DNA from 3 places in the Robertmurraya sp. GLU-23 genome. Region 1 is predicted to be linked to each of the others. Evidence: riboswitches for the same ligand, from Rfam matches in the RefSeq annotation. Region 1 holds a riboswitch; each other region holds the start of a gene.
What was found. Region 1 has a riboswitch for S-adenosylmethionine ahead of ACVBAX_RS18465 (methionine ABC transporter ATP-binding protein). Riboswitches for the same ligand answer to the same signal wherever they lie in the genome.
Positions count from the first base shown of each region.

Region 2: another riboswitch for S-adenosylmethionine. It lies ahead of ACVBAX_RS04245 (methionine biosynthesis PLP-dependent protein); the one in region 1 lies ahead of ACVBAX_RS18465 (methionine ABC transporter ATP-binding protein).
Region 3: another riboswitch for S-adenosylmethionine. It lies ahead of metK (methionine adenosyltransferase); the one in region 1 lies ahead of ACVBAX_RS18465 (methionine ABC transporter ATP-binding protein).

Region 1 covers NZ_JBRKCV010000013.1:99,705-107,248, reverse strand. Annotated here, with positions in the region: gene ACVBAX_RS18485 (NAD(P)H-dependent flavin oxidoreductase) at 1-957, opposite strand, end outside; gene ACVBAX_RS18480 (iron-containing alcohol dehydrogenase family protein) at 1,121-2,212, opposite strand; gene ACVBAX_RS18475 (MetQ/NlpA family ABC transporter substrate-binding protein) at 2,277-3,119, opposite strand; gene ACVBAX_RS18470 (methionine ABC transporter permease) at 3,217-3,882, opposite strand; gene ACVBAX_RS18465 (methionine ABC transporter ATP-binding protein) at 3,872-4,885, opposite strand; SAM riboswitch class I at 4,959-5,065, opposite strand; gene ilvD (dihydroxy-acid dehydratase) at 5,245-6,918, opposite strand; gene ACVBAX_RS18455 (Ig-like domain-containing protein) at 7,164-7,544, shown strand, end outside.
Region 2 covers NZ_JBRKCV010000001.1:824,669-832,212, reverse strand. Annotated here, with positions in the region: gene ACVBAX_RS04295 (nicotinate phosphoribosyltransferase) at 1-1,052, opposite strand, end outside; gene ACVBAX_RS04290 (hypothetical protein) at 1,231-1,521, shown strand; gene yidC (membrane protein insertase YidC) at 1,548-2,246, shown strand; gene crcB (fluoride efflux transporter CrcB) at 2,283-2,630, opposite strand; gene crcB (fluoride efflux transporter CrcB) at 2,627-3,013, opposite strand; gene ACVBAX_RS04270 (DUF6501 family protein) at 3,102-3,305, opposite strand; gene ACVBAX_RS04265 (hypothetical protein) at 3,354-3,587, opposite strand; gene ACVBAX_RS04260 (gamma-glutamylcyclotransferase) at 3,671-4,534, opposite strand; gene sda (sporulation histidine kinase inhibitor Sda) at 4,723-4,857, shown strand; gene ACVBAX_RS04250 (hypothetical protein) at 4,932-5,168, opposite strand; SAM riboswitch class I at 5,335-5,439, shown strand; gene ACVBAX_RS04245 (methionine biosynthesis PLP-dependent protein) at 5,520-6,626, shown strand; gene metC (cystathionine beta-lyase) at 6,629-7,544, shown strand, end outside.
Region 3 covers NZ_JBRKCV010000017.1:57,233-64,776, forward strand. Annotated here, with positions in the region: gene ACVBAX_RS20525 (gamma carbonic anhydrase) at 1-184, shown strand, start outside; gene ACVBAX_RS20530 (C39 family peptidase) at 275-1,141, shown strand; gene asnB (asparagine synthase (glutamine-hydrolyzing)) at 1,142-3,037, opposite strand; gene metK (methionine adenosyltransferase) at 3,281-4,483, opposite strand; SAM riboswitch class I at 4,713-4,851, opposite strand; gene pckA (phosphoenolpyruvate carboxykinase (ATP)) at 5,197-6,783, shown strand; gene ACVBAX_RS20550 (DUF2584 domain-containing protein) at 6,821-7,063, opposite strand; gene ACVBAX_RS20555 (alpha/beta hydrolase family protein) at 7,098-7,544, opposite strand, start outside.

The DNA.
Region 1 (7,544 bases):
ACTAATCGCTACTCGATATTCGTTTGTTAGATTTTCAAAGATTTTTTTCACAGGAAGAATCTCTTTAATTTCATGAACTCTTGCTCCTGCAAACACAAGTCCATTTTCAACATCGCCCGCCATAGACTTTAATAGAGAATCAAGGGTACAGAAGCGATACGAACAATTTTTCAAGCAATCCAGGCATTTCGTGATTTTTAGCTTTTCAGAAGTAGTGATTAATTCTGTAAAGTGATTCGCAATCGCGCGACCATGAAGACCAACTGTCGTTTTGACGAGGAGCGTATCTTTCTTCGTCGCTTCGACGTATTTCTGCTTAAAGGAAAGTGGTGCATCACATTCCTCACTCGCAACAAACCGAGTTCCCATTTGGACTCCAGAAGCTCCCATGCTGAACGCTTTGGCAATGTCTGCTCCTGTCATGATTCCACCCGCTGCGATAACTGGGATCGATACGGCCTCCACTACTTCAGGAAGAATCTCAAATAATGGACGTTCAGTCCCAAGATGGCCACCCGCTTCATGTCCTTCAACAACAACTGCCGCTGCACCGAGGCGCTCAGACATTTTCGCTAGTTTCGCTGAGGACACAATTGAAAGAACCGGAATACCTGCTTTCTTGCCCCATGCATACATATCCCTTGAAATCCCAGCCCCTGAAATAATAAAATCGACCTTTTCTTCAAGAGCCGCCTTCATTTTCTCTGCAAAGTCATTCATTGCAAATAATACATTTACACCAATATATCCTGCATCCTTCTTCACAAGCGCTTTAGCTTGACGAATATGGTTTCTCATTTCTTCAACGGAAATCCCTGTACCAGAAATTATGCCAATTCCACCTGCATTTGCAACAGCAGATGCAAGCTTGCTAAGGGAAATTCCAACACCCATGCCACCTTGAATAATCGGAGCTTTCGGAAGCATATGTCCGATTTTTAACTGAGGAAAATTCATGATTATCACCCATTTCTTTTAATCTCCATTAGATTCTAGCATGTAGTATGGGAAAATGATGTGATATATATTACTAGGTACTAAAAATTGATAATAATAGTTGATAACATTTTGTGAACATTGAATAAAAATGTTCCATTTGGATAAAAAACCCCTTGTTCTGTTAGACAAGGGGATCAACAAAGGTTTCCAGTGATAGAATTGCGGTTAATAGATCGTCTGAAGTAAAGTCCTTCTCCAAGTAATGAATGGACTCATCAGAAGCTACTGTTCTCTCGGCGATTGCTTTGAGTTTTTCGAGATCATCGTGGTTTAGGCCTAGATCTCTTAATAGTATTGGAAGCTCTAAAGCTTTGTAGAAAGGCAGAAGAGAGGCAACTTCTTCTAAATTCTCCTCGAGCACTAGCTGAACAAGTATACCGTATGCTACTTTTTCACCGTGTAATAGATGATGGGTTTCTTGAGCTACCGTTAATCCATTATGAACCGAGTGGGCAGCAGCAATTCTCCCGTACCGGTCTCCGAATCCACCGACCATTCCACCAGCTACAATGATCGTTTCAATTACTTGAAGAAAAGCAGGTGAAGAAGTGTTTGCTTCCATCGCGTTCAGTGCAGTTTGACTATGTTCAAGTAAAACAATCTGGCAAAGCCTCGCACTTTGATGGGCGATTTTTACAGGCAACGGAAGGTCTTGTAAGTCGCGTACTAACACATCAGCTTCGTACCATTTGGCCAATGTGTCTGCAATCCCTGCTCGAACATATTTAATTGGTGAATGAAGAATGATACGCGGTTCTATTAAGACGATTAATGTACTTTTCGGAAAAATGGTGTAATGCGTGAATTCGCCTTCTTCTGTATAAAACACGCTTAATGGAGTCCAAGCAGCGCAGGTGGAGGCAAGAGTCGGGATAAGAATGGCTTCTTTGTTTGTTTCATTTGCCACTGCCTTTGCCAGATCAAGCACTTTTCCTCCGCCGATACCGATGATGGCGTCGATATTTGTACCACTGACGATCGTAGAGATTCTCTGTACTTCAATTAATGAGCACTCCCCCCGATAGGAAACAAAGGTGAGCTTTACATTTGACATATTTGGAAAATAGGATGCTGCTGCTCTCCAAGATTGTTCTCCGTGAATGACTAAGCAGTGATGAATTGAATTCAAGAGAAGTAGATTTTCAAGGTCATTTAACGAACCCTCATGACATGCATAATAGGAGGGAGCACCACGCACTTCGAGTTTTGTCATTGTCTTCATTCCTTTCTAGTAAAAACAACGCCGGTAAGGGCGTTGTTTTTTACTAGTTTATCAATTAGCGATTTACCATCCATTCAGGTTTACCAAAGCCTTGGAAGTCCTCGTCGATGATGGTTTCAAATTCTTCTGATTCAACAACTTCTTTCAGATCTTTTGCAAATTGGCTGTCAATATTCTTTGTGTCAACTACCACACGGTTACGGTATTGATCTGGCATATTTTCAAGCTGTAATGCGTCTAATAAGTCCATTTTTGCTGCTAAAGCGAAGTTACCTGGTACAGCAGCAAGGTCCACGCTGTCAACCGCACGTGGTAGCTGAGCTGCTTCAATTGGTTGGAATACTAGATTTTTTACGTTCTTTTCTACGTCTTTTTCTGAAACCGTTAATGGGTCAGCATCTGCGTTTAATGTGATTAACCCAAGATCTTCTAAAATTAAGAAAGCACGTGCTGCGTTTGTTGGGTCATTTGGAATAGCTATATCAGCACCCTCAGCAATTTCATCTATAGAAGTAAACGTATTTGAGTAGATTCCCATTGGTGCAGTTGGTACGGAAATAACATCAGTTAGTTCAATCTTATTTTCTTTTGCGAAGTTTTCCATGTAGATTTTGTGCTGGAATAGGTTCGCGTCAATGTCTCCCTTGGAAAGAGCGAGATTTGGTTGAACATAGTCACTGAATTCTACTACTTCTACTTCATAGCCTTTTTCCTCTAATAAAGGCTTAATTGCGTTTGAAACCATGTCACTATATGGACCAGAGGTTGCTCCAATTTTCACTTCTTTTTTCGTAGTTGCACTTTCCTCAGAAGAAGAAGCTTCCTCAGAACTTCCACCGCAAGCTGCAAGAGCCGCAATAGCAATCAAAATGACAAAACTCAAAAATAACTTTCTCATCGTAAATATTCCTCCAATAGTTTTATGGTGTCTGTCACCCTTCGTGGACAGTTGGTGCGTTTTTGTCCTTCTGGGATGGACAGTGGTCACATGTGATTTATTTTTTGTTTACTGCTTTTGCTAGTCGGTCACCGAAAAATTGGATGAGCTGGACTAAACAAATTAGGATGATAACGGTGGTGATCATGACGGTGTTGTCGTATCGGTAGTACCCGAACCGGATGGCAAGGTCCCCAACACCACCACCGCCAACAATTCCAGCCATCGCGGAGTAAGCGACTAAACTAATAATCGTAATGGTCACGCCTTGGATGATCCCTGGTTTGGCCTCTGGAAGAAGAACCTCCTTGATGATCATCCACGGGGAAGCTCCGACCGCGACCGCTGCCTCAATCACTCCTTTATCTATCTCACGCAGTGACTGTTCTACCAATCTTGCAAAGAAAGGAATCGCAGCTACTGAGAGTGAAACAGAAGCGGCAGTTGGCCCAATTGTTGATCCAGCGATCAAGTCAGCCAATGGTAAAAGGGCAATGAGCAAGATAATAAACGGGACCGAACGAATCATGTTCACTAAAAATCCAACAATCTGATTAAATAGGGAATTCTCTAAAAATAATCCGCGGTCGGTAACAAACAATAGGACTCCCACGGGCAATCCGACAATCATAGCTACCACAATCGATATTCCCACCATATAAATCGTTTCAAAAAAGGCTTTGTTTAAATCGGGTAGCAACTCTATTAAGCTATCAAGCGGCATCTCGGATCACCTCCAAGCTTTCTGTGCGAGATGTGATATATTGAATCGCATGTTCTACTTCAGCGGTGTCACCTGTAAGTTCCATAATGAAGATTCCAAGTGGAGTGTCTTTTATGTACTCGATTTTGCCGTGTAAAATATTGCCCTTCACTTGGTACTTCTGTAGTGCATCTGAAATCACTGATTCTTCAGCAATCGCCCCGCGGAAATGAATCTTTACAATTTTTCCTTTGCTTGAAGATAGCAAGTGTTCTGGTAAATCAAATTGTAGAATGGTATTAATGAATTCCTTGGTAAGTTCGTTTATTGGATTTGCGAACAAGTCATACACTGGCCCTTCCTCAACAATTCGCCCGTCCTGCATAACTGCCATTCGGTCACAAATCTCTTTTACGACTTCCATCTCGTGTGTAATCAGTACAATTGTTAACCCTAACTCTTGGTTAATCTTTTTTAACAAAGATAAAATCGATTTCGTCGTGCTCGGGTCTAGGGCAGAGGTAGCTTCATCACAAAGGAGAACGGAAGGGTTATTCGCTAACGCTCTCGCAATTCCTACTCGTTGCTTTTGTCCACCGCTCAACTGAGACGGATACACATCACGCTTATCTGACAAGCCAACCATATCAAGTAGCTCAGTTACTCTTGCATCAATCTCTGCTTTCGATTTATAAGCCGCTTTTAGAGCAAAAGCTACGTTTTCAAAAACCGTCTTTGAGCTTACGAGATAGAAGTGTTGGAAAATCATCCCGATTTTCTGGCGAGCACTTCGTAGCTCCTTTTTTCGCAGTGACGTAAGAGAAACCCCGTCGATCTTAACTTCTCCTGAGGTAGGAGCCTCCAATAAATTCAAACAGCGTAGTAACGAACTTTTTCCAGCGCCGCTATACCCTACAATTCCAAAAATTTCGCCTTTGTTCACGGTTAGTGACACATGGTCCACACCTATTACTTCACCTTTTTTTGTTTGATAGACTTTCACCAAGTCTTTTACTTCGATCATTCATGTCACCCCTTAAGCTATAAAAATACAAAAAAACCTCTTTCCAGTCAGAAAGAGGCATCGTTATATATACGACTTATCTTTCAGAATGGAATCATTCTGTAGGAAGTGGCACCGTTCCATGAAATGGAGGTTGCCGGACGTCATAGGGCCTAATCCCTCAGTCACTCTTGATAAGTAAAAGGTCTTATTAATTTGTTACATGAATCATAAATCTAATAGGGGAGAAGTGTCAACAGCTGTTTTTGATAGAGGGAAGTGTAGGCAACGCTTACATAACTGAGGCTGTAGGCAGGAAAAAAATTTATAAAAATAAAAAAACACCCATCCACAAATCGTGAATGAGTGTCGAGAAATGATTAGATTTTCATAACTCCACCGGTGCTAGCAGATGTTACAAGCTTTGAATAACGAGCAAGATAACCCTTTTTCACCTTTGGTTCAAAGCCTTTCCAGTTAGCTTTACGCTCGGCCCATTGTTCGTCAGAAAGAACAACGTCCATGGAACGAGCGTCAACATCGATGACAATTTGATCTCCATTTTGGATAAACGCTAATGGTCCACCTTCAGCTGCTTCTGGTGAAGCGTGACCGATAGACAATCCGCGTGAAGCTCCAGAGAAGCGGCCATCTGTTACAAGAGCAACCTTCGCACCAAGTCCCATTCCCATGATTTGAGAAGTTGGAGCTAGCATTTCAGGCATACCAGGTCCACCTTTTGGACCTTCGTAACGGATAACAACTACGTCGCCTTCTTTTACTTTTCCGTTTGCAATGCCGTGAAGGGCTTCGTCTTGTGAATCAAATACAACAGCCGGTCCTTCATGGCGGTTTCCACCTGTAATTCCACCTGTTTTAATGATGGCACCATCTGGAGCAAGGTTACCAAACAATACAGCTAGGCCACCCTTTTCGCTATGTGGGTTATCAATGGAATGAATGACATCGAAGTTCTTTACATCACAGCCAGCGATATTTTCACCGAGTGTTTTCCCTGTCACCGTTAATGTATCTAAGTGAAGAGCTCCTTCTTTCTTAGATAATTCGTTTAGAACCGCAGACACACCACCCGCTTCATGCAAATCTTCAATAAATACATCAGAAGCAGGAGCAAGCTTAGACAAATGAGGAACACGAGCCGCTACTTCATTGATTCTTCCGATTGGATAATCGATTTCTGCTTCATGAGCTAATGCTAATGTGTGAAGAACTGTATTAGATGATCCACCTAATGCCATATCAAGGGCAAACGCGTTATCGATTGCTTTTTCTGTAACGATATCACGAGGCTTAATATCCTTTTCAATCAGTTCCATTAACTGAGTTGCTGATTTCCTAACGAAATCTCTACGCTCAGGCGCTACAGCTAAAATTGTTCCATTACCAGGAAGAGCCAATCCAAGAGCTTCTGCTAAACAGTTCATCGAGTTTGCTGTAAACATACCTGAACAAGAGCCACATGTCGGGCAACCAAACTGTTCTAATTCTAAAAGTCCCTTGTCATCAAGTTTTCCAGCTTGGTATGCACCTACACCTTCAAATACAGAAGAAAGTGAGATCTTTTTGCCTTCACTAGTCACTCCAGCCTTCATCGGTCCACCACTTACGAAAACAGTAGGGATATTTAAACGAAGTGACGCCATTAACATACCTGGAGTAATCTTGTCACAGTTTGGGATACAAACCATTCCATCGAACCAGTGAGCAGCGACAACCGTTTCAACTGAATCAGCAATAATTTCACGGCTTGGAAGCGAGTAGCGCATGCCGATATGACCCATTGCAATTCCATCATCGACACCGATTGTGTTCATTTCAAATGGAACTCCACCTGCTTCACGGATAGCATCTTTGACAATTTTTCCAAACTCTTGTAAGTGCACATGTCCTGGTACGATATCGATGTAGGAATTAACTACCGCGATAAATGGTTTACCAAAATCCTCTTCTTTTACCCCAGCCGCACGCAATAGGCTTCGGTGTGGTGCACGATCAAATCCCTTTTTTATCATATTACTTCTTAATTCTGCCAATCTAATTCCCTCCCAATCTATCAAAACACGATGGTGTTAATGTTTTAAATTATTTAAAAATTTTAACAAATAGAATGAGACTTGTAAAGAAAGATGACAGAACATTGATTTGGTAGATTTTGAGCGAAGGGGAAATTTATGAATAAATAATAGCTTTTCCACACTTCCTACCGTATTGATAGTACAAAATACCTATGATACTATTGGGATATTGTATGTTGAAGAATGTCGAAAAGAGGCAGAGTATGAGGAAGAAATGGTTAATGAAATGCAGCAATATTTTGGTTGTAATAGCATTACTAGTGACTCCATTAAGTAATGTTGTATCAGCGGTGACTACAGATGCGGGCACACCCATTACAACCCAATTTATCCCTTATGAAAACAGTGAGGGACAAATCATGTACGATCCTACCAATGAGCCAGGTATTTCTCCAGATGAAGTAGATTTTACTAGCGGGAACGATGGCCGGAATGAGGTAGGAGACAAGCCAAGCTTTTATGTGTATGGAGACTCGGACAATCTTTATTTTCGCATGAGATTGTTAGGGGATCCATATGATCGCAAAGGTGGCTTTTTATCATCGGTCTGGAATGTGGATATTCTAGTAGATGAGTCGCACCGA
Region 2 (7,544 bases), on a different contig from region 1:
CTAATTTTAATTGTATCAACAAGCTCTCCATTTTCACCTTCAATGGCCACGAGCTTATAAACAGCACCTAACGCGGCTTGGTCATAAGCTGTGATTAGCTTTGTACCTACTCCCCACGTATCAATCATAGCTCCCTGAGCTTTTAAGTTAATGATGGTGTACTCATCAAGATCGTTTGAAGCAATAATTTTCGTTTCCGTGAATCCAGCTTCGTCAAGCATTTCACGAGCTTTTTTTGAAAGATACGCAAGGTCTCCACTATCGAGACGAATACCAAGAAAATTAATTTTATCACCAAGTTCATTAGCAACTTTGATCGCATTTGGTACACCTGATCTTAGTGTGTCGTAAGTATCTACTAGAAACACACAGTCCTTATGTCTTCGGGCATATTTATGAAATGCAATATACTCATCCTTATACGCTTGGACCAAAGAGTGAGCATGGGTGCCAGCTACAGGTATGCCAAACATCTTTCCTGCACGAACATTAGAGGTAGCCTGGAAACCTCCAATAAAAGCTGCTCTTGTACCCCAAATAGCCGCATCCATTTCTTGAGCTCTTCTAGTACCAAACTCCATTCCCACTCCATCACCGATCACTTGTTTAATCCTCGATGCCTTCGTTGCAATTAACGTTTGATAATTTATGATATTAAGCAGTGCCGTTTCAATTAGCTGAGCCTCTGCTAAAGGAGCTTCCACTCTTAATAACGGCTCATTCCCAAAAGCAATTTCCCCTTCGACCATTGAACGGATATTTCCTGTAAAGGTTAACGTTCTTAAGTAATCAAGAAAATCTTGCTTATATTGAGCGACCTCGCTTAAATATTCAATATCACTATCTGTAAACCGAAATTCTCTTATGTAATCAATGACTCTTTCTAAGCCTGCAAAAATAGCGTAGCCATTTCCAAAAGGCAAATTTCTAAAATATAAGTCAAATACTGCTTTCTTGTTGTGTATCCCATCCTCCCAATAAGTTTCTGCCATATTGATTTGGTATAAATCCGTATGTAAGGTCAAGCTATCGTCTGGATAGTCACGTTTCATTACTAAAATCTCCTTAACTTCAAAAATGCATTTTAACCTATCATAGCGAAACTACCTTTAAATGTCACGATTTTAAGTAAATTGTCAAAATAAATCCTTATTATCTTCGTATTTGCGCAGGAGTTTATGATTTACTATACTTATAAGGAGAACATTCAAAAGAAGTGAGGTGATTTCGATGGATGAGATTCTATTTGACTTAACAAATTTTTCAACAATGTATACCATTTATGCTTCTGTCGTGATCAGCCTGATCCTTCGATTGGTTTGGATTTGGAACATTGAGTTCCAATTTCTTGATACCGTTTGTTCCTCAACCGATTTAAGCTCGGAACATAGACAACTTGTTTATGAGCGAACATACTCTCACCAACTACACCCTGCACTCGTCTGGATATTTCGATACATTAGACGAAAAGTTGCAGGCAGTGATGATACAGATAGCACCTTTCCTCCTTCAGCCAGATAAAACAAAATGATACGGAGGAAAGATAAATGAGTGATTTTTTTCAAACAGTATTTGTAAACACATTCTCAAACGCCATCCATACCATTGCGATTTTTTTTAACGGAAGCTTCGGTTTATCAATTATATTTCTTACATTAATTGTTCGCCTTCTGCTCATGCCGCTTATGCTTAAGCAGTATAAAGGTCAGCAGCAGATGAAAGAAAAAATGGAGGCACTAAAGCCTGAATTAGATGATATCCAAGCAAAAATAAAGAAAACAAAAGATAGCAAAGAGCAACAGAAGCTGCAGCAAGAAATGATGGGTTTATACCAAAAACACGGAGTAAACCCGTTAGCGATGGGGTGTCTACCCATGCTCATTCAAATGCCTATTTTAATGGGATTTTATTACGCGATTCGAGAATCTCACGAAATTGCAACCCACTCATTTTTATGGTTCAACTTAGGCGAGTCAGATATTTGGATTACTGCAATTGCTGGTATTGTGTATTATTTACAATTCAAAGTGTCTATGTCTAACATAAGTGGTCAACAACAGCAGCAAATGAAATTCATGGGTCTCCTTTCACCTATTATGATTGTCATGTTTTCATTTAATGCACCTGCTGCTTTACCTCTCTATTGGGCAGTTGGGGGTACTTTCCTCATTATCCAAACACTAATAGGAAAAAAATTATACCAAACACCCGCACCAACACTTTCAGCTAATACAGAAAAAGCATAGTTAAAAGGGTCTGCTCTAATAAGAGCAGACCCTCTTTTATGCCATCATAAATCCAATTGAAGCTAGGACAATTCCTAACCCGTAGCTCAATATCAAATATAGGACGAATGCTTTATGTTCTTTTGATTGCCAAAGCTGTATCAGTTCAAGTTTGAATGTAGAGAATGTAGTAAAAGCACCCATAAATCCAACTCCTAAAAAGGAATAAACGTCCCCTCTTATCCCCTTACCTACCAACAAACCTAAAAGTAATGAACCTATTGCATTAATAATAAGTGTACCAATAGGAATGGAAACGTTTATGTACTTTTTCGCAAGTAGACCAATAATATATCTAGCATTTGCTCCAATAAACCCACCTGCAGCGATTAGTATGAAATTCATTGAACAGCCACCCTTTTCTGCCCTAATTGGAAGCCGCCAAATGCACAGACAAGGCCACCTATCATACTTATAAATACATAACAAATAGCTAGAAGATATTGTCCCTCTTGTAAAAGCGAGCTAAGCTCCACACTTAAGGTAGAGAAAGTCGTAAAAGAACCAATTAACCCCGTCCCAATAGCAGCTGCTAACTCATCAGGGAGCTTTTTTGATAGCAACAGTCTTGAAGTAAACCAACCAAGTGCAAATGCTCCTAACAAATTGGCGAGTAATGTTCCTAAAAATGGTAACCAGTTTCCATTAATGGCTAACATATTGTAATAAATACTATATCTCAACACACTTCCAATGGAACCACCGATCCCTACAAATAATAACCTCATAATAATATTCACCCTATTAATTAGAAAAATGACAGATTAAAAGAAAATACTGTTAGCTACCATGCTAACAGTATTATGTAGTCTGATGTTAAGCTTCTTTAAAATAATCCTTGTAATAGCCGCCGACTTTTCCACTATTATCTATAATAAAGTAAAATTCTTCTGTTTCATTTTTTACTTCGTACACATTTCCTGGTGTTAATTTATTATCTACAATATATTTTTCAGCTTTTGTGTGAACACAAGTTACCTTTTTTATTGTTTCTGACTCTGACCATTTTAGATGAATCACTACAGTCACTCCTTTTACATTATCTATCTTATTATAGAAAGGAAGTAACTACTTAGCAACTTTTTCTAAAAAATGCTTCTTTAAAGGCTTGATTCGAAAATTTCTTTTTGTCACTTTTCGAACTTTGTTTTCTTCAAAGGTAAAAAATTCACCTGTTAAGATATTTTTTAAAGTGATATAACTAATTTCACATATTGTATCTAATCTAATAAACTCTAGATAGTTGTATTGTCGATTATTATACACCAGCTCATAATAGCCATTTTCTCGATTCCCACTCATATTCTGACCCACTTTCTTAAGTTGGTGATATCAAGTGTTTACCACAATGGATACTCGTATTAAACCGATGTACAATAAAAAAGTTAACTATTGCTTGATTTTTTTAGACGATCAAGTTCTTTTAGTAGATATTGATAATACCTTTCACTCAATCTTCCTTTGGCCCCTCTAAGAATTTCGGTCGAATAATGGTCGGGGGGTGACACTTCGGGCATTTTGTTATACACATGGAATGTCAAAACATCCTTTAACATTTCTCCATCGATGTCCACATCTACAAAGGTTGGGCGATACCATCCTCCATAAAACCCCTCTCTACCAAATAAATACTCGACCCCTTCATATGGAGTTAAGTAAACTACCCCTTCGGTTTCACCACCATCTTCTACAATATCTGCTCTTCCGCCATCACTTACTCTGAAAAGATATTTCATGGAGTATCCCTTTAAAACAGCAGCACCGACGAGATTTTTAAAACAGTGATCTACCCCCGCTTTTCGGAATCGTTCATCATCCATACATGAACCATATGCAAAGTAATATACTTGGTCAGGACGATTTTTCATGAATCTATGTAACTTCCAATCACCGTGGGTGATTTTTTCAGCTTTGCTTGATTCATCCACATTCACATACACGAGCGCTACTTTAGTGCCTTTATCAGTATGAACGGTAACATTTGTTCTGTCATACAAATTAGACTCTTTACCCTCTTCATAATCCTCCAATGCGTCGAGCTGAGGTAAAAGGGTTTTACTAACTTCATATAACTCTCCATGCACCTTACCGGAATCATTGAGTTCTAGTGTAGGATAACCGTTACCTGTATCAAAAAGCTCACCGTTTACCCATGCCTGTTCAGCGATACAAGTAGCTTCTCTGATTAATCTGTGATTCGTTTCATGTCTTCTTAATGTACCATAAACAAAAAGTGTAATCGTATCCATCCTTCTCCCCCATCGTACAAACTATTTACCATATTTTATCATAAAAAAAACCATTACGTGAAAATCCTGTAACAGAATATTAATAATTTTATGGCAGTAAATCTGGAGTTTTGGGTTTTCAAATGGATTAAAACCCGATACAATGATAAAAAGCTAGAAAATTCAGTCCATTTTAAGGAGGCTTGCAAATGAAGATTATGAGTAATGAAATGTTAGTTGTCTCGTATCGGAATGCATTGAAGTCAGGTGAGGATAAAGAATGGGCGAAGTTTTTGAAGAAGGAAATTGAGAAAAGAAATTTGAAACCGACAATTAAATCATAGGACACAACCACCGGCACCCAAGTGCCGGTGGTTTTATTTTTTCCTACGAAAATAAACAAGACGAGTTTCCCCGTCTATAACTGATTGATCATATTTAAGTAAAGTTGTTGCGGTGGTTGACTGGAGAGACGTTTCTCCTTTTGAACTGATTCATTCATTTCTCTCATTTCAAGAGGAAAATCCACGTGACCACCTACAGGATAACCTTGAAGACCCTCACCTGATATAAACAATTCAATTCCATCCTCGGTAACAAAAAAGGCGTCTTCACTCAACATATACCGATGATGACATCTGCTTTTCGTTTGCATGAATTTCCCTCCACTTTTTGTTCTCAAACTTATTATATATTAAATGTTCTGAATATTCATATAGTAAATTTTAGGAAATTGTGAACAAAATTGTCGTTAATTTGTAAAAAAGATTGACACTTAGCGATTTACTGTAGTAAAGTTAGAAAAAATTAAATGTTTTGATTTCTTATCAAGAGAGGTCGAGGGTCTGGCCCTATGAAGCCTCAGCAACCATCAATTTTTTGAAAAGGTGCTAATTCCAGCAAGTATTTTACTTGGAAGATAAGAAGAATGGCTCATGTTGATAACAAAGTCTTCTTCTTAGAGAGAAGGCTTTTTTTTATTATTAGGATGTTGGGAGAGACTAAAATGTACAAAAATGAAACAAAGGTAGCACAGATCGGAAACAGAAGTGAAACTCAAACTGGGACAGTAAACCCACCTGTATACTTTTCGACAGCTTATCGACACGAAGGAATAGGCCAATCAACTGGATTTGATTATATTCGAACAGGTAATCCAACAAGAAAACTTGTAGAGGCAGCAATAGCTGATTTAGAAGGCGGTGACCAAGGATTTGCCTGTAGTTCCGGAATGGCTGCTATCACTACCATTCTTGCACTCTTTGAATCTGGCGACGAATGGATTGTATCAAGAGATTTATACGGTGGAACCTATCGAATTCTAGAGCAAGGATTTAAAAAATGGGGACTTTCAAGTACGTATGTACAAACTCATGATGTGAGCATTATCGAACAGGCTATTACAGAAAAAACGAAGGCCATATTCATTGAAACACCAACCAATCCTCTAATGGAAGAAACGGATATTCAAGCGGTTGCTGAACTAGCGAAGAAATATAATATATTATTAATTGTCGACAATACGTTTTACACTCCATTACTTCAAAGACCGATTGAGCTTGGAGCTGATATTGTCATTCATAGTGCTACCAAATACTTAGGTGGACATAATGATGTGCTAGCTGGCTTGATCGTTGGGAAAGGAAAAGAGGTTTGTGAACAGCTTGGATTCCACCACAACTCTATAGGAGCGGTTTTAAGTCCGTTTGACTCTTGGCTTCTTATTCGTGGGATGAAGACTTTAGCACTTAGAATGAAACAGCATGAAAAAAATGCAAGCGAACTTGCAAGCTTCTTAAAGAATCATGAAAATGTAGTAGATGTTCTTTACCCAGGCCGCGGAGGCATGCTATCCTTCCGAATTAAAAAAGAAGAGTGGGTTAATTCATTTTTACAAAATCTTAAGCTTATTACGTTTGCAGAAAGTCTTGGGGGTGTAGAAAGCTTCATTACATACCCAGCTACACAGACACACGCGGATATTCCGGAAGAAATTCGTTTTTCAATAGGCGTTTGTAATCGCCTGCTTCGTTTCTCTGTTGGTATTGAAGACGTGGAGGATTTAATTAAAGATATTGACCAAGCTCTTACTCGTTTAAGTTCGGAGGCATAAAAATGACAAAAGAACACAATTTCTCATTTGAAACAAAACTACTTCATAATGAACATAAATTTGATCCAACAAACGGTGCTGTTTCCGTTCCTATTCAACATGCATCCACCTTCCATCAGCATAGCGTCGATGAGTTTGGAAAATACGACTATGGTCGAAGTGCGAATCCAACTCGCGAAGCTTTTGAAACAGTCATTGCTAACCTTGAAGAAGGTACAAACGGATATGCCTTTTCATCAGGTATGGCAGCCATTTCGACTGCGTTTCTCCTTCTCTCTCAAGGAGATCATGTGGTGATCACAGAAGACGTGTATGGTGGGACCTACAGAATGGTGACGGAAGTTCTTTCGCGTTTTGGAATCGAGCACACATTTGTTGATATGACGGACCTCACAGAAGTTAAACAGGCGATTCGTCCGAATACAAAGGTTTTCTATGTAGAAACTCCTTCCAATCCCCTTTTAAAGGTGACAGATATCCGAGCCATTAGTGACATTGCTAAAAGTGTTGGAGCTTTAACCTTTGTTGACAATACATTTTTAACACCTGCTCTACAAAAGCCCTTACTTCTTGGTGCGGATGTGGTGCTTCATAGTGCCACGAAGTTCCTTTCTGGTCATAGTGATGTAGTTGCTGGTGCGATCGTTGTTAACGATCCTGATCTTGCTAAACAGATTGGATTTTTACAAAACTCATTTGGCGCTGTGTTAGGCGTTCAAGATGCGTGGTTAGTGTTACGAGGAATAAAGACCTTATCGGTTCGTATGGACTTCTCAATGAAATCTGCACTAAAAATAGCACACTTCTTGCAGGACCATCCTTCTGTGAAAAAAGTGTACTACCCTGGACTTACTGATCATCCACAGTACGAAATACAAAACGAACAATCAGAAGGGGCCGGAGCTGTTCTTTCGTTTG
Region 3 (7,544 bases), on a different contig from region 1:
AGGTGCATTCATTGGAGCCGGCAGTTTAGTTCCTCAAGGAAAGAAAATTCCGCCGAACACGCTTGCGTTTGGTCGCCCTGCCAAGGTGATTCGTGAGTTAACTGAGGAAGACATAAAGGATCGTGATAGAATCATGAACCAATACGTAGAAAAAGGCCAATACTACAAATCGATACAAAAATAAGAAATCTTAGAAAAAGTATCTTGAAACTAGAGGAAATATGCCGATATAACTAATATAGAATGCTAACTACATGTTGTATCGGTGGTGCTTATGACTACACTAATCATTTTAATAGGGATTTTAATTATCCTACTATTTATTTTTACACATCTTATAAAGAAAAGTCCTTCTCTTAAAACTTCTTTTTCAATTATTGGAATGGTTTTACTAGGGTTCTTCATCTTATTTATTGCACAAACCCCACATATTGCCGAAGCCGTTGGTCGAATGAAGATCTGGGTACAAGCCCCATTACGTTCGACGAACACTTTTAACGACGATCGGGTTGACCTTACGATTATCCCGTTAGAACAAACCGTTCTCATAGATGCACCAGTCATCAACCAACTACCTGAACTTCCACGCGGCTGTGAAGTTACAAGTTTAGCCATGCTACTACAATACGCAAATATTTCAGTAGATAAGATGACTCTTGCTAAAGAAATCATAAAAGACTCTACAGCCTACAAGGTTTCTGATGGAAAAGTTTACTACGGTCATCCTAATGACGGATTTGTAGGGAGCATGTATACAAAAGAACTACCTGGTTTAGGCGTGTACCATAAACCCATTAAAGAACTAGCTGAGAAATATTTACCTGGACAAATTGATGATTTAACCGGTTCACCTTTTAATGATCTAAAAATACACCTTTCTGACAAGCGTCCTGTCTGGGTGATCACCAACACCTCCTTTAAAAAGCTGTCATCCAATCAATTTGTGACCTGGCACACTCCGAGTGGTGTTATTGATATTACCTACAAAGAACACTCTGTTTTATTAACAGGCTTTGATCAGGATTATGTATACTTTAACGATCCATTAACAGGGGAAAAAAATAAAAAAGCACCCATAATGGATTTTGAAGAATCCTGGGTGCAAATGGGAAGTCAGGCAATTACCTACCTCCCTCGTTAATTAGCTTTGTAACACTTTTTCCGCTAAGTATTCCTTCTCGAAGGAGTACTTTTTTTCTACATATACCTGATGCCATACCATAAACATGAGCACCGTCCAAATCTTTCTACTATTATCGGCTTTTCCTTGGCAGTGATCCTCAAGCAATTGAAGTACATACGTTTTATTTAATAAATAATCTGTATCACTTTCTCTTATAATGGTCTTTGCCCATTCATTCATCTCAGCCTTTAACCAGTGACGGATTGGAACCGGGAAGCCTAGCTTTTTACGATTAAGAACATGTTCTGGTACAATTCCTTCTGCTGCTTTTCTAAGAACATACTTCGTTGTTCCGTTGGCTGTTTTTAAACTTGTTGGAATTTTAGAAGCAACCTCAAAAACGGCTTTATCTAAAAATGGGACACGAAGCTCTAACGAATGAGCCATGGTCATTTTGTCAGCCTTCAATAAAATATCTCCACGCATCCATGTGTGAATATCTATATACTGCATACGGTCAACTGGATCGTAGCCTTCACTTTCTTTATAAAGAGGCTTTGTAATATTGGTGAAATCTAAACCTTTGTTATACGTATTTAGAAGATCACTCTTTTCAAGCTCACTAAACATTTTTGCATTTCCGATATAACGTTCTTCTAAAGGAGTCAAACCACGTTCAATAAAGCTCTTCCCGCGCATTCCCTCTGGCATCATTTTCGCTAGCAAACGTAAAAACGCTTTTCCAACCTGTGGAATTTTATTAAACACCTCTAGACTCTGAGGCTCTCTATAAATATTGTAGCCACCAAATAGCTCATCTGCACCTTCTCCAGATAAAACCACCGTCACGTGCTTACGAGCTTCACGTGCCACAAAATATAAAGGGACACATGCAGGGTCTGCAAGCGGATCGTCCATATGCCACATAATCTTCGGTACTTCATTCATATACTCTTCTGGAGTAATGATATAGCTAATATTTTCTACTCCAAGCTTATCAGCCGTTTCCTTAGCAACATCAATCTCACTAAACCCATTATGATCAAAACCTACAGAAAATGTCTTAATCGCCGGATGGAATTCTTTTGCAATGGAAGCAATGATCGAAGAGTCAATTCCACCAGAAAGGAACGAACCGACAGGCACATCACTTCTCATATGAATTTTGACAGAATCAAAAAGAACATCTTTAATTTCCTTTACAAAATCACTCTCTGATTTTCTTACTGGGTGGAAATGAGCCTTCCAATAACGCTTAATTTCCATTTCAGATCCGATTTTCTTTGTAAAGTAGTGCCCTGGTTCTAATTTTGAAATACCTTCTGACATCGTATAAGGCTCAGGAACAAACTGATACGTTAAGAAATACTGCAAAGAATCATAGTTTAATACATCGTTCTGCAGTGCCAGTAAAATACTCTTTTTCTCAGATGCAAAGAATATCTTTTCCCCGTCATCAAAATAGAAGAAAGGCTTAATGCCGAATGGATCACGTGCTCCATAAAGCGTCTTCTCAACCTTATCCCAAATTACAAAGGCAAACATTCCACGAAGCTTCTCCACCGCTTTTTCCTTCAGATGGCTATACAAAGCAATAATTACTTCTGTATCTGAGCTTGTTGCAAAGGTGATTCCTTCTGCCAATAGTTCTTCTCTTAACTCTACATAGTTATAAATTTCACCGTTAAAAATAATCCAGTATCTTTCGTTTTCAAAATGAAGGGGTTGATGCCCGCTTTCTATATCAATGATACTTAAACGACGAAACCCAAATTGAACATGAGAATCATAGAAATATCCGTCATCATCAGGTCCGCGATGCGTAATCACATTATTCATATTTTCAAATTGTTGTTTTTGTCCATCACTAAACACTTGCGATTTGTCATGAACACATCCAATAAAACCACACATGTATGTAACTCACCTACTCCGTTCTTACGAGTTTAATCTTCCATTCAGAAAGAATACCTATTAATACTACCATTAAAATTATCGAATCGCACTGTCAAATTGACCATTTCCTAAAAATTCAAGCTTACTACCCATTGTTTACATCCCTTTTTGCTTCTAAACCACCATACCCTTATAGACGAAAAGAAAAACCGGGAGTTACAAATTTTCTGTAACTCCCGGCTGAATTTTTACTATTTAAAATTATCTTTCAAGAGCTTCTTTACGAAGTGTATCAGCTTTATCTGTACGCTCCCATGGAAGATCTACATCTGTACGACCAAAGTGACCATAAGCAGCTGTTTGCTTATAGATAGGACGTCTTAAATCAAGCATATTAATGATTCCAGCTGGACGAAGATCGAAGTTATTACGAACTACTTCAATAAGAACTTCTTCACTTATTTCGCTAGTACCAAATGTATCAATAGAGATAGATACTGGATGTGCAACACCAATTGCATAGGCAAGCTGTACTTCTACTTTATCTGCTAGACCTGCAGCAACAAGATTCTTTGCTACATAACGAGCAGCATAAGCAGCTGAACGGTCAACCTTTGTAGGATCCTTACCAGAGAATGCACCGCCACCGTGACGAGCATATCCACCGTACGTATCAACAATAATCTTACGTCCTGTTAATCCAGCATCACCTTGTGGTCCACCGATAACGAAACGACCTGTTGGGTTAATGAAATACTTTGTATTTTCATCAATTAACTCTTCTGGTACAACAGGATTAATAACATACTCTTTAAGATTACGTTGAATTTGCTCCAACGTTACTTCAGGGTGGTGCTGGGTTGAAATTACAATTGTATCAATTCGAACTGGTTTATTATTTTCATCGTACTCAACGGTAACTTGAGTTTTTCCATCCGGACGAAGGTAAGGAAGAATATCATCCTTACGAACTTCAGTTAATCTACGAGCTAGTTTATGTGCTAAAGAAATCGGAAGAGGCATAAGCTCCTTTGTCTCGTTACAAGCAAAACCAAACATTAACCCTTGGTCACCTGCTCCAATTGCATCGATTTCTTCATCAGACATTGATCCTTCACGCGCTTCAAGTGCTTGGTCAACTCCCATTGCAATATCAGCTGATTGCTCATCAATTGAAGTTAAAACCGCACATGTTTCAGAATCGAAACCATATTTTGCACGAGTGTACCCAATTTCCTTAATGGTTTCACGAACAATCTTTGGAATATCTACGTATGTAGAGGTTGTAATTTCCCCAGCAACTAATACTAACCCAGTTGTTACTGACGTTTCTGCAGCAACACGAGCATTTGCGTCTTTTGCTAAAATAGCATCTAAAATTGAGTCTGAAATTTGGTCACTGATTTTATCTGGATGACCTTCAGTAACTGACTCGGATGTAAATAAACGACGTTTTTTTGACATCTCCTGACCTCCTATTTATTTATACTTGAGAAAAAGGTATGCTTATTATATCAACATAAACAAAACCTTCCATTTGATACGGAACTCATTCCCTAAGTAGTATGAAATAAACATGCCATTTTTATTATGAAGGTTTGAAAAATTACCCACCCAAATAAAAACTTTATGCAAAATAAAAAACCTTCCCTGCTTGAGGAAAGGGTGATAGCAAAGTAATTTGCGCCTTTCGCTCTTATCGTTCAAGGACTAAAATCCTTGCCTCAGGTTAGCACCTTCTCTTTTATATTAATTACAGTCATCGTAATTAATTATTAAAGCAGGTTGCTGGGTTTCATAGGGCCTGTCCCTCCACCAGCTCGGGATAAGAGAGTATCCGTTCAATGTAGAATAATACCGTATCACGTCAAATACTGTCAATATCTTTATGAAAAATAGTTGGTTCATTCTTTAAATAATGAGCAACTATTATAATTACATTTCCATTGACACTTAGCATCATATAACACGATCGTTCCCATTTGAATTTGTCCCTTCTTTTAATAGTATAGACTATTGACTCCCATTCATCGTTTTATGTAATAAAAAGGCTTAAAAATAGGTCGTATACGATGTTTTTTCTTGCACCCTCTAATATTTTTATAAATAGTATAGACTAATTAAGTTAATGTGTTATACTAATTAAAAAATAACAAATAAAGGTAGGTAGTCATCAGATGAACTCTGTCCGTATTTCTAACCAATTAAGCGAATTGTTAGCCTCTGGTCATGTGCATGTGCAACTATCTGTACCACAATTAGTCGAAAAGGTTCTTACTAGAAACGAAGGAGTCTTAACTTCGACAGGAGCTGTTCGAGCAACAACAGGAAAATATACTGGTCGGTCTCCGAAAGACAAATACATTGTTGAAGAAGCCTCTACAAAGGACAAGATTGATTGGGGAGCTGTTAACCAACCAATCTCTCAAGAAGTGTTCGAACGTTTATATAATAAAGTACTAAGTTACTTGAAAGATAGAGATGAGTTATTTGTTTTCAAAGGGTTTGCTGGCGCAGATAAGAAACATCGTCTACCCATTCAAGTGATCAACGAGTTTGCATGGCATAATCTATTTGCCCATCAGTTATTCATTAGACCAACAGCAGAAGAGCTTTTGACTCATGAAGAACAATTCACAGTCATATCGGCTCCAAACTTTAAAGCAGACCCTATTATTGATGGTACCAAGTCTGAGACTTTTATTATAGTCTCTTTTGAAAGAAAGACCGTATTAATCGGTGGCACAGAATATGCAGGCGAGATGAAGAAATCCATTTTCTCTATCATGAACTACTTATTGCCTGAAAATAATATTCTACCTATGCACTGCTCAGCAAATGTCGGCGTTGAAGGAGATGTCGCTTTATTCTTTGGCTTATCAGGAACAGGTAAAACGACCTTATCTGCTGATGCAAACCGACGCCTAATCGGAGATGATGAGCACGGCTGGTCAGCTAACGGTGTCTTTAATATTGAAGGAGGCTGCTACGCTAAGTGCATTAATCTTTCAAGAGAAAAAGAACCTCAAATCTTCGACGCCATTCATTTTGGATCTGTGTTAGAGAATGTCGTGCTGAATAAAGAAACACGAGTCGCTGACTATGATGATGGAACATTAACTGAGAATACACGCGCTGCTTATCCTATCCAATCTATAAGCAATATCGTGGATCCAAGTGTCGCTGGACATCCAAATACCATTATCTTCCTTACAGCAGATGCTTTCGGGGTACTGCCTCCTATTGCAAAGCTATCTAAGGAACAAGCGATGTACCATTTCTTAAGCGGTTACACTTCAAAACTTGCTGGTACGGAACAAGGAATCACTTCACCGCAAGCAACATTTTCAACATGCTTCGGCTCCCCTTTCCTACCATTAGAAGCAACTCGCTATGCAGAAATGCTAGGGTCCAAGATTGACGAACATAATGCGAAGGTTTATCTAGTGAATACAGGCTGGACTGGTGGCGAGTATGGAGTCGGAAGTAGAATGAAGCTATCATACACCCGCTCCATGGTACAGGCCGCTCTCGAAGGGGAACTAAACCATGTAGAAACAAGTAAAGATCCTATTTTCGGATTGGAGATTCCCCTTCATGTTCCTGGTGTTCCGGATGATGTTCTTCAGCCAAACCGAACATGGGCTGACCAAGAAGCATACCAGATTAAAGCGAACGAATTAGCCACTAAATTCAAAGATAACTTCAAAAAATTCGCAAATGTTTCAGTACAGATTATCGAAGAAGGCGGTCCTTTAGTATAATTTTTAAAAAAGAGCGTAATCAGTCGATTACGCTCTTTTAATTAGATGAATGTAAGGATATCAATTGATACTCGATCGTCGTTTTTTCACTTTCTAAAATTACTTTTTTAATTTTTGCCATGCCACTTACTTCCCCATCCATCGTTCTTCTTACCTCGACAGGAATGTCTATTGGATATAAGCGATATCCTTCTTTGGTTATTGTAAACAGGTTTTCCTCAAGTCGCTTTTCTCTACCCTTAGTAACAATCATTGTATTAAGTTCTAATGGCATACCCATAATTCTCCACTCCTTTTCTTATATTTTATCATTATTATGACTGTTTTTTCATCCATTGAGTTAAGTCTGTCACAACTTTTCGGTTAATACTTGGAGGAAAATAATGTGTCAACTCCTCAAAATACCAGCTCTCTACTGAACGACGTTTATCCTTTAATCTCTCTTCCAATCTTCGCGCATGGTCCACACTTACATTTTGATCCTTCGATCCATGAATGATTAAAGTTGGACATCGCAATTGTTCAATATCATACAATGGAGTGCGAAATTTATATCTTTCTGGATATTTCGTCGGTGTACCACCAATGACTCTCTTCATCATCCTTCTCAAATCTTCTCTTTCCATATATGTAAGATTCATATCACTTACTCCACCCCAGGTAACGAGAGAGGCCGTATCTGGAAACTTGATGGCAGTTAATAATGCCATCACCCCACCACGTGAGAACCCAAATACATGTACCCTTTTCACTCTTGAATG